2 linked regions of the Hahella sp. HNIBRBA332 genome follow. The protein of the gene in region 1 binds, or shares a complex with, the protein of each later gene. Links are inferred from orthologs where the notes say so. Each region holds a gene or a part of one and is shown in the gene's direction. Other genes may lie near its edges.

Region 1 (3,216 bases):
AATAGGTCCATTCTTAAATAATCCGCCTGTATGGCTATAATCGAGTGTGAAGCTGTGAATAGCAAAAGACCTGTTAATCTAGATCTGACGAAATTCCATTTTCCTCTACCCGCAATTACATCTATTCTGCATCGGATATCAGGTGTAATTATCTTCATTGCAATGGCGTTCCTGTTGTGGGGGCTCGACGCATCTCTGGCGAGCAAGGAAAGTTTCGCTTCCCTTCAGTCAGTCATGGACAGTTTTCTTGCAAAACTAATTCTGTGGGGCATTCTTGCCGCATTGTTCTATCACTTCGTCGCTGGCATCAAGCACCTCATCATGGATGCTGGGATCGGTGAAACCCTGAAGGGCGGGCAGATCGCAGCGAAGGTTGTGATAGCCGTGTCTGTTGTGCTCATTCTGTTGGCGGGAGTTTGGATATGGTAACCAGCGTCACCAATTTAGGCCGTAGCGGCGCATACGATTGGATGGTGCAGCGGGTCTCCGCTGTTGTGTTGGCTCTTTATACTGCATTTATGGTTGGCGTCCTGGTGTTTACGCCGGATCTGACCTATGAAGTATGGAGCGCGCTGTTCGCCAAGACTTGGATGAGAATTTTCTCCCTGGCCGCGCTGGTGGCGCTTGGCGCCCACGCGTGGATCGGTTTGTGGACGATTACCACCGACTACATGAAAAACGGCGTGATCCGTTTCGTTGCGCAAGCAGCGTGCGGAACCATCATGTTCGTTTACTTCATCTGGGGCGTGCAAATTTTGTGGGGGCTGTAATCCATGTCTAAACTTAGAACTCTTTCATACGATGCGATTGTAATCGGCGGCGGCGGCGCTGGGATGCGTGCGGCGCTGCAATTGACGCAGTCCGGCGTAAAAACCGCTTGTATCACCAAAGTATTCCCAACTCGTTCTCACACTGTGTCCGCTCAGGGCGGAATTACCTGCGCTATCGCCAGTTCGGATCCGAATGATGATTGGCGTTGGCACATGTACGACACCGTCAAGGGGTCGGACTACATCGGTGATCAGGATGCAATCGAATATATGTGTTCGGTCGGTCCTCAAGCCGTATTTGAGCTGGAGCACATGGGGCTGCCTTTCTCCCGTACGGAGACTGGACGTATCTATCAGCGTCCTTTTGGCGGTCAGTCCAAAGATTTCGGTAAGGGCGGTCAGGCTGCCCGTACCTGCGCGGCAGCGGACCGTACTGGTCATGCGCTGTTGCACACTCTTTATCAAGGCAACCTGCGCGGCGGCACAACCTTTTTAAATGAATGGTACGCAGTCGATCTGGTGAAAAACCAGTCGGGCGCGGTAGTCGGGGTGACGGCTATCTGCATCGAAACTGGTGAGACTGTATACGTTAAAGCCAAGGCGACAGTTCTGGCTACCGGTGGCGCAGGCAGAATCTATGCCTCCACCACTAACGCACTAATCAATACTGGCGATGGCGTCGGTATGGCTCTTCGCGCAGGCTTCCCGGCGCAAGACATGGAAATGTGGCAGTTCCATCCAACTGGCATCGCCGGAGCAGGCGTGTTGGTGACGGAAGGTTGTCGCGGAGAGGGCGGCTACCTGATCAATGGCGAAGGCGAGCGTTTCATGGAGCGCTATGCGCCCAACGCAAAAGACCTGGCTGGTCGTGACGTCGTCGCCCGCTCCATGATTATGGAGATCCTTGAAGGTCGTGGTTGCGGTCCTGATAAAGACCACGTATTGCTGAAGCTGGATCATTTGGGTGAAGAGACGCTGCATCTGCGTTTGCCTGGCATCGTGGAACTGTCAAAAACATTTGCGCACGTAGATCCTGCGAAGGAGCCTATTCCAGTTGTGCCGACCTGTCACTACATGATGGGTGGTATTCCGACTAACATCGGTGGTCAGGCGCTGACTCAAGATGCAAACGGCAACGACAAGGTTATAGACGGCCTGTTCGCCTGCGGCGAAGTCGCATGCGTATCCGTGCATGGCGCAAACCGTCTGGGCGGCAACTCGCTGTTGGATTTGGTTGTATTTGGTCGTGCAGCGGGACTTCACATCGAGAAGATGTTGAAAGACGGCTATGGCGTGGATGACGCATCCGAATCCGATATCGACGCGACCATGGCGCGACTGGACAGACTGAACAGCGGCTCTGGCTCCGAAAAAGTGGCGGAAGTACGTAAAGACCTGCAGAACACAATGCAGCTATATTTCGGTGTATTCCGTGATGGCGAAAGCATGCAGAAAGGTCTGAAACTGCTGGAAGAGTTGGGCGGTCGCGTGAAGAACACAGTGCTTGAAGATAAGAGCATGGCGTTCAATACCGCTCGTATCGAAGCTTTAGAGCTGGATAACCTGTACGAAGTCGCTTATGCGACAGCTGTTGCGGCTGAAGAAAGAAAGGAAAGCCGCGGAGCGCACGCCCGTAACGACTACACAGAACGGGATGACGACAATTGGTTGAAGCACTCTCTCTACTTCCCTCTGGACAAGCGGGTAAGCAAACGGGAAGTGAACTTTGCGCCTAAAATTGTGGAGCCATTTCCTCCGAAAGCTCGTAGTTACTAGTGTCGTTGGGGAGACAGAGTTATGTTGGTAAGCATCTATCGTTATAATCCGGAAGTTGACGAAGCTCCCTTCATGCAGGATGTGGAGCTGGAAGTTCCTGCGGGCAAGGACCTGATGGTTCTGGACGTGCTGGGACTGATGAAAGAAAAAGATCCGACCCTGGCGTATCGTCGCTCATGCCGTGAGGGCGTGTGCGGCTCTGACGGCATGAACATGAACGGCAAAAACGGCTTGGCGTGCATCACTCCTCTTTCTCAGGTGGTGAAGAACAACAAGCTGATTTTGCGTCCGTTGCCAGGGTTGCCGGTTATTCGCGACCTAGTTGTGGATATGGCGATTTTCTACAAGCAGTACGAGAAAATTAAGCCATTCCTGGTGAATGACAATCCGCCTCCGGCGATTGAGCGATTGCAGTCACCCGAAGAGCGTGAAAAGCTGGACGGCCTGTATGAATGTATTCTATGTGCGTGCTGTTCTACTTCATGCCCGTCGTTCTGGTGGAACCCAGATAAGTTCGTTGGTCCCGCAGGCTTGTTGCAGGCATACAGATTCCTGGTTGACAGTCGCGACACTTCTACCGAAGAAAGATTGGCGAATCTCGACGACCCGTTCAGCGTATTCCGCTGCCGGGGAATCATGAATTGCGTAAGTGTATGCCCGAAAGGTCTGA
Region 2 (3,193 bases), 3.1 Mb from region 1 along the record:
ACATAGCCATCGCCGTATTGTACACGCAGCAGACGCAACCGGCCGCGCAGTATCCGGCTCTCTGGCCGACCGCGCGCGAGAAAAAGCCAACATTGAAATTTTCGAAGACCGGGTCGGCATCGATCTGATCACCCATAGCAAACTGTTTCTTCCCGGCAACCGTTGTGTCGGCGCTTATGTCTTGAATAAGACAACCAGCCATGTCGAGCTGTTCCGCGCCAAGTTTGTGGTGCTCGCCACCGGCGGCGCCAGCAAGGTCTACCTCTATACCAGCAACCCTGACGTAGCGACTGGCGACGGCATCGCAATGGCCTGGCGCGCAGGCTGCCGCATGGGCAACATGGAATTCAATCAGTTTCACCCGACATGCCTCTACCACCCTCAGGCGAAATCCTTTTTGATTACAGAAGCCGTTCGCGGCGAGGGCGGCAAGCTTCTGCTGCCCAATGGCAAGCGCTTCATGAGGCAGTTTGACGAACGCGAAGAACTCGCTCCACGTGACGTCGTCGCCCGCGCCATCGACCATGAAATGAAACGTCTTGGCGCGGACTGTCTGTATCTGGATATCAGCCATAAAGACAAAGACTTTATCCTCGGACACTTTCCCACAGTGCACCAACGCTGCCTGTCTTATGGCATTGATATCACCAAAGAGCCCATTCCCGTGGTTCCCGCCGCCCACTACACCTGCGGAGGAGTGGTTACCGATAGCGCCGGGCGTACGGACCTTAATTCTCTATATGCCGTCGGCGAAACTGCGTTTACCGGACTCCACGGAGCCAACCGCATGGCCAGCAATTCCCTGCTAGAATGCCTGGTGTTCGGAAAGTCCTGCGCAGATGACATAGCCGGCCGTATCGCACATACGCCTGAGCCTCCGCCCGCTCCCTCCTGGGACGAAAGCCAGGTAACAGACTCTGACGAAGATGTTGTGATCTCACACAACTGGGACGAGCTGCGCCGCTTTATGTGGGACTATGTCGGCATAGTACGAACCAACAAACGCCTGCAGCGGGCCAAGCATCGCGTAGACCTGCTGCATCAGGAAATTCGCGAGTATTACAGTAACTATAAAGTGTCCAATGACCTGCTTGAGCTGCGTAATCTGGTGACGGTTGCAGACCTGATTATCTGCTCGGCAATTCAACGCAAAGAAAGTCGCGGCCTGCATTACACTCTGGACTACCCTCATCCGCTCAAAACGCCGGAAAATACCATTTTAACTCCCGTCAATTTTCCCGCTGAGCCTTGGTGAGCTGTTGCAAGTCTCCCGATAAGGTTTCACGCCGCCACGGGTGGCGGCGTGAGCCAGGGACCGTTATCATGCAGCCAGAATGAAGGCCCACGGGCAATATACAGAGGCGCAAATGACTGAAGATGTAGAATACAAGCGTTTATTCTGGCACAGCCGACGCGGAATGCTGGAGTTAGACGTGCTGCTGGTTCCCTTTCTCAAGGAGGCCTACTCCGAACTCTCGAACGAAGATAAAGCGCGCTACCGAATGCTCTTAGAGTGTGAAGATACAGATATGTTCCAGTGGTTTATGCAAAAGTCCACGCCTGAAGATCCTGATCTGGCGCGCATCGTTAAAATCATCTTAGACCGTGTTCAACCAAGCTACGATTGAGTTGCGACCATCGCTACAGTTGACGCTGTTCTTTACCGTCTTCTTCGGACTGATTGGCGTAGTGTTGCTGGCTCTGGGTATGCCAACCTGGCTAAAGCTTTCTTTGAGCGCCCTGCTAGGCGCTCATTTTGTCTACACCGTCGGACAATACGCTCTGTTAGCCTGGCCGACTAGCGTGATAAAAATCCGCTATGAAAAAGCCGGCGATGCAGACGTGAAAGTAAGGCTGTTTAAACGCAATCAACGCGAACTGGATACGCACTTGCACGGAGATACTTGCGTCACTCCAATTGTCACCCTGCTGGTCTGCCGCACCGGCTGGCGAGACTTGGTGTTTCTCGTTCGGGATAATTGCGACCCGGATGCATTTCGCCGTTTTCGAGTTTGTTTACGCTTCGCCAGGAATTAAGGGAGATCCATTCATATGACGTCCTTCTGGAACACCTTCGCCCAACCCGCAAACACTCTGGCTGCGCAGGAAAGCGACGCCGCCCCGCATCTCCACAGGCTGACCAACGTCGCCTTACTGGAAATAAAAGGGCCCGACGCCGTCAAATTCATGCAAGGGCAATTTACCTGTGACATTCAGGATATTACCAACAATCATTCCTCCCTGGCCGCCTGTTGCACCCCCAAAGGTCGAATGGTTGCATTGTTCCGCATTGCGCAAGCCAAGCCTGACTGCTATCTATTGAGACTCCCCTTAGAGGTGGCGCAAAGCTTTCTCGCCCACCTTAATAAGTACAAGGTGTTTTATAAGTGCACCGTCACGCTACTGGAAGATTGGGGCGTAATAGGATTGAGCGGAGATCTGGATGTGCTGCCCGCCTTGTCTTCCACCATTCCTACCTCTGCAGACGCCAGCCAGGCCAGCGAAGGCATATTGCTCATTCGTCCCCCAGGTGAAGCCTCACGGGTGGAGTGCTGGCTAGATAGCGACCAGGCGTCAAAGTTACTGCCGGACCTGGACAATCAATGCGCCGCCGGTTCCATTGAGGACTGGGAGCGTCAGGAAATTCTCTCAGGATTGGGAGAGGTCTATCCAGAGACCCTGGATGAGTTCATCCCGCAAATGCTGAATTTGCAGGCGCTGGGCGCTATCAGCTTCAATAAGGGCTGCTATACGGGGCAAGAAATCGTCGCCCGTATGCAATACCTTGGCACCCTGAAGAAGCGCATGTTCTTACTCTCTTCTGGTACGCTGGTCCCCGCACCCGGCTCAGCGATCACCGACGAAACAGGCGCCCGAATTGGCCTAGTCGTGCGCAGCGCCCATGGAAACACGCTCGCCGTGTTGGACAAGTCTGCGGCAATGGATAAAGCGTTGCGCTTGGAGGAGTCTCCAGCCACCCCATTGCAACTACTTGAACTTCCCTACGCTATTGAAGAAGTTAGCAACACAAAGAAAAAGCTCTAGCATAATCCCATACCTTAGCGGCGCGTTTCTATGCGCCGCCGACAAGCATCCCTCAAAAATTCTGCTATAACTTAAATTGGACCTTGAAAGAGGCTGAAGCGCTTCTCAGTGGGCCCGAATCCAATGCAGCCAACCTATTCACGGATAT

The links.
Region 2: the proteins of sdhA (region 1) and O5O45_RS17430 are in contact, whole or in part, in a crystal structure (PDB 6C12), measured with the Escherichia coli proteins. The link is inferred for Hahella sp. HNIBRBA332 from one-to-one orthologs.

Annotation. Positions count from the first base shown.
Region 1 is NZ_CP132203.1:831,988-835,203, forward strand. Bases 268-3,159 are described here. They hold sdhA (succinate dehydrogenase flavoprotein subunit), read left to right. Parts: upstream 268-773; coding sequence 774-2,546; downstream 2,547-3,159. Other genes in these bases: sdhC (succinate dehydrogenase, cytochrome b556 subunit), read left to right, coding at 268-429; sdhD (succinate dehydrogenase, hydrophobic membrane anchor protein), read left to right, coding at 423-770; O5O45_RS03985 (succinate dehydrogenase iron-sulfur subunit), read left to right, coding at 2,568-3,159. In the rest of the region: more of sdhC, read left to right, coding at 55-267; more of O5O45_RS03985, read left to right, coding at 3,160-3,216. UniProt on the Escherichia coli protein: Two distinct, membrane-bound, FAD-containing enzymes are responsible for the catalysis of fumarate and succinate interconversion; the fumarate reductase is used in anaerobic growth, and the succinate dehydrogenase is used in aerobic growth.
Region 2 is NZ_CP132203.1:3,946,345-3,949,537, forward strand. What follows is about bases 129-2,997. They hold O5O45_RS17430 (FAD assembly factor SdhE), read left to right. Parts: upstream 129-1,367; coding sequence 1,368-1,628; downstream 1,629-2,997. Other genes in these bases: nadB (L-aspartate oxidase), read left to right, coding at 129-1,255; O5O45_RS17435 (protein YgfX), read left to right, coding at 1,606-2,037; ygfZ (CAF17-like 4Fe-4S cluster assembly/insertion protein YgfZ), read left to right, coding at 2,053-2,997. In the rest of the region: more of nadB, read left to right, coding at 1-128; more of ygfZ, read left to right, coding at 2,998-3,045. UniProt on the Escherichia coli protein: An FAD assembly protein, which accelerates covalent attachment of the cofactor into other proteins.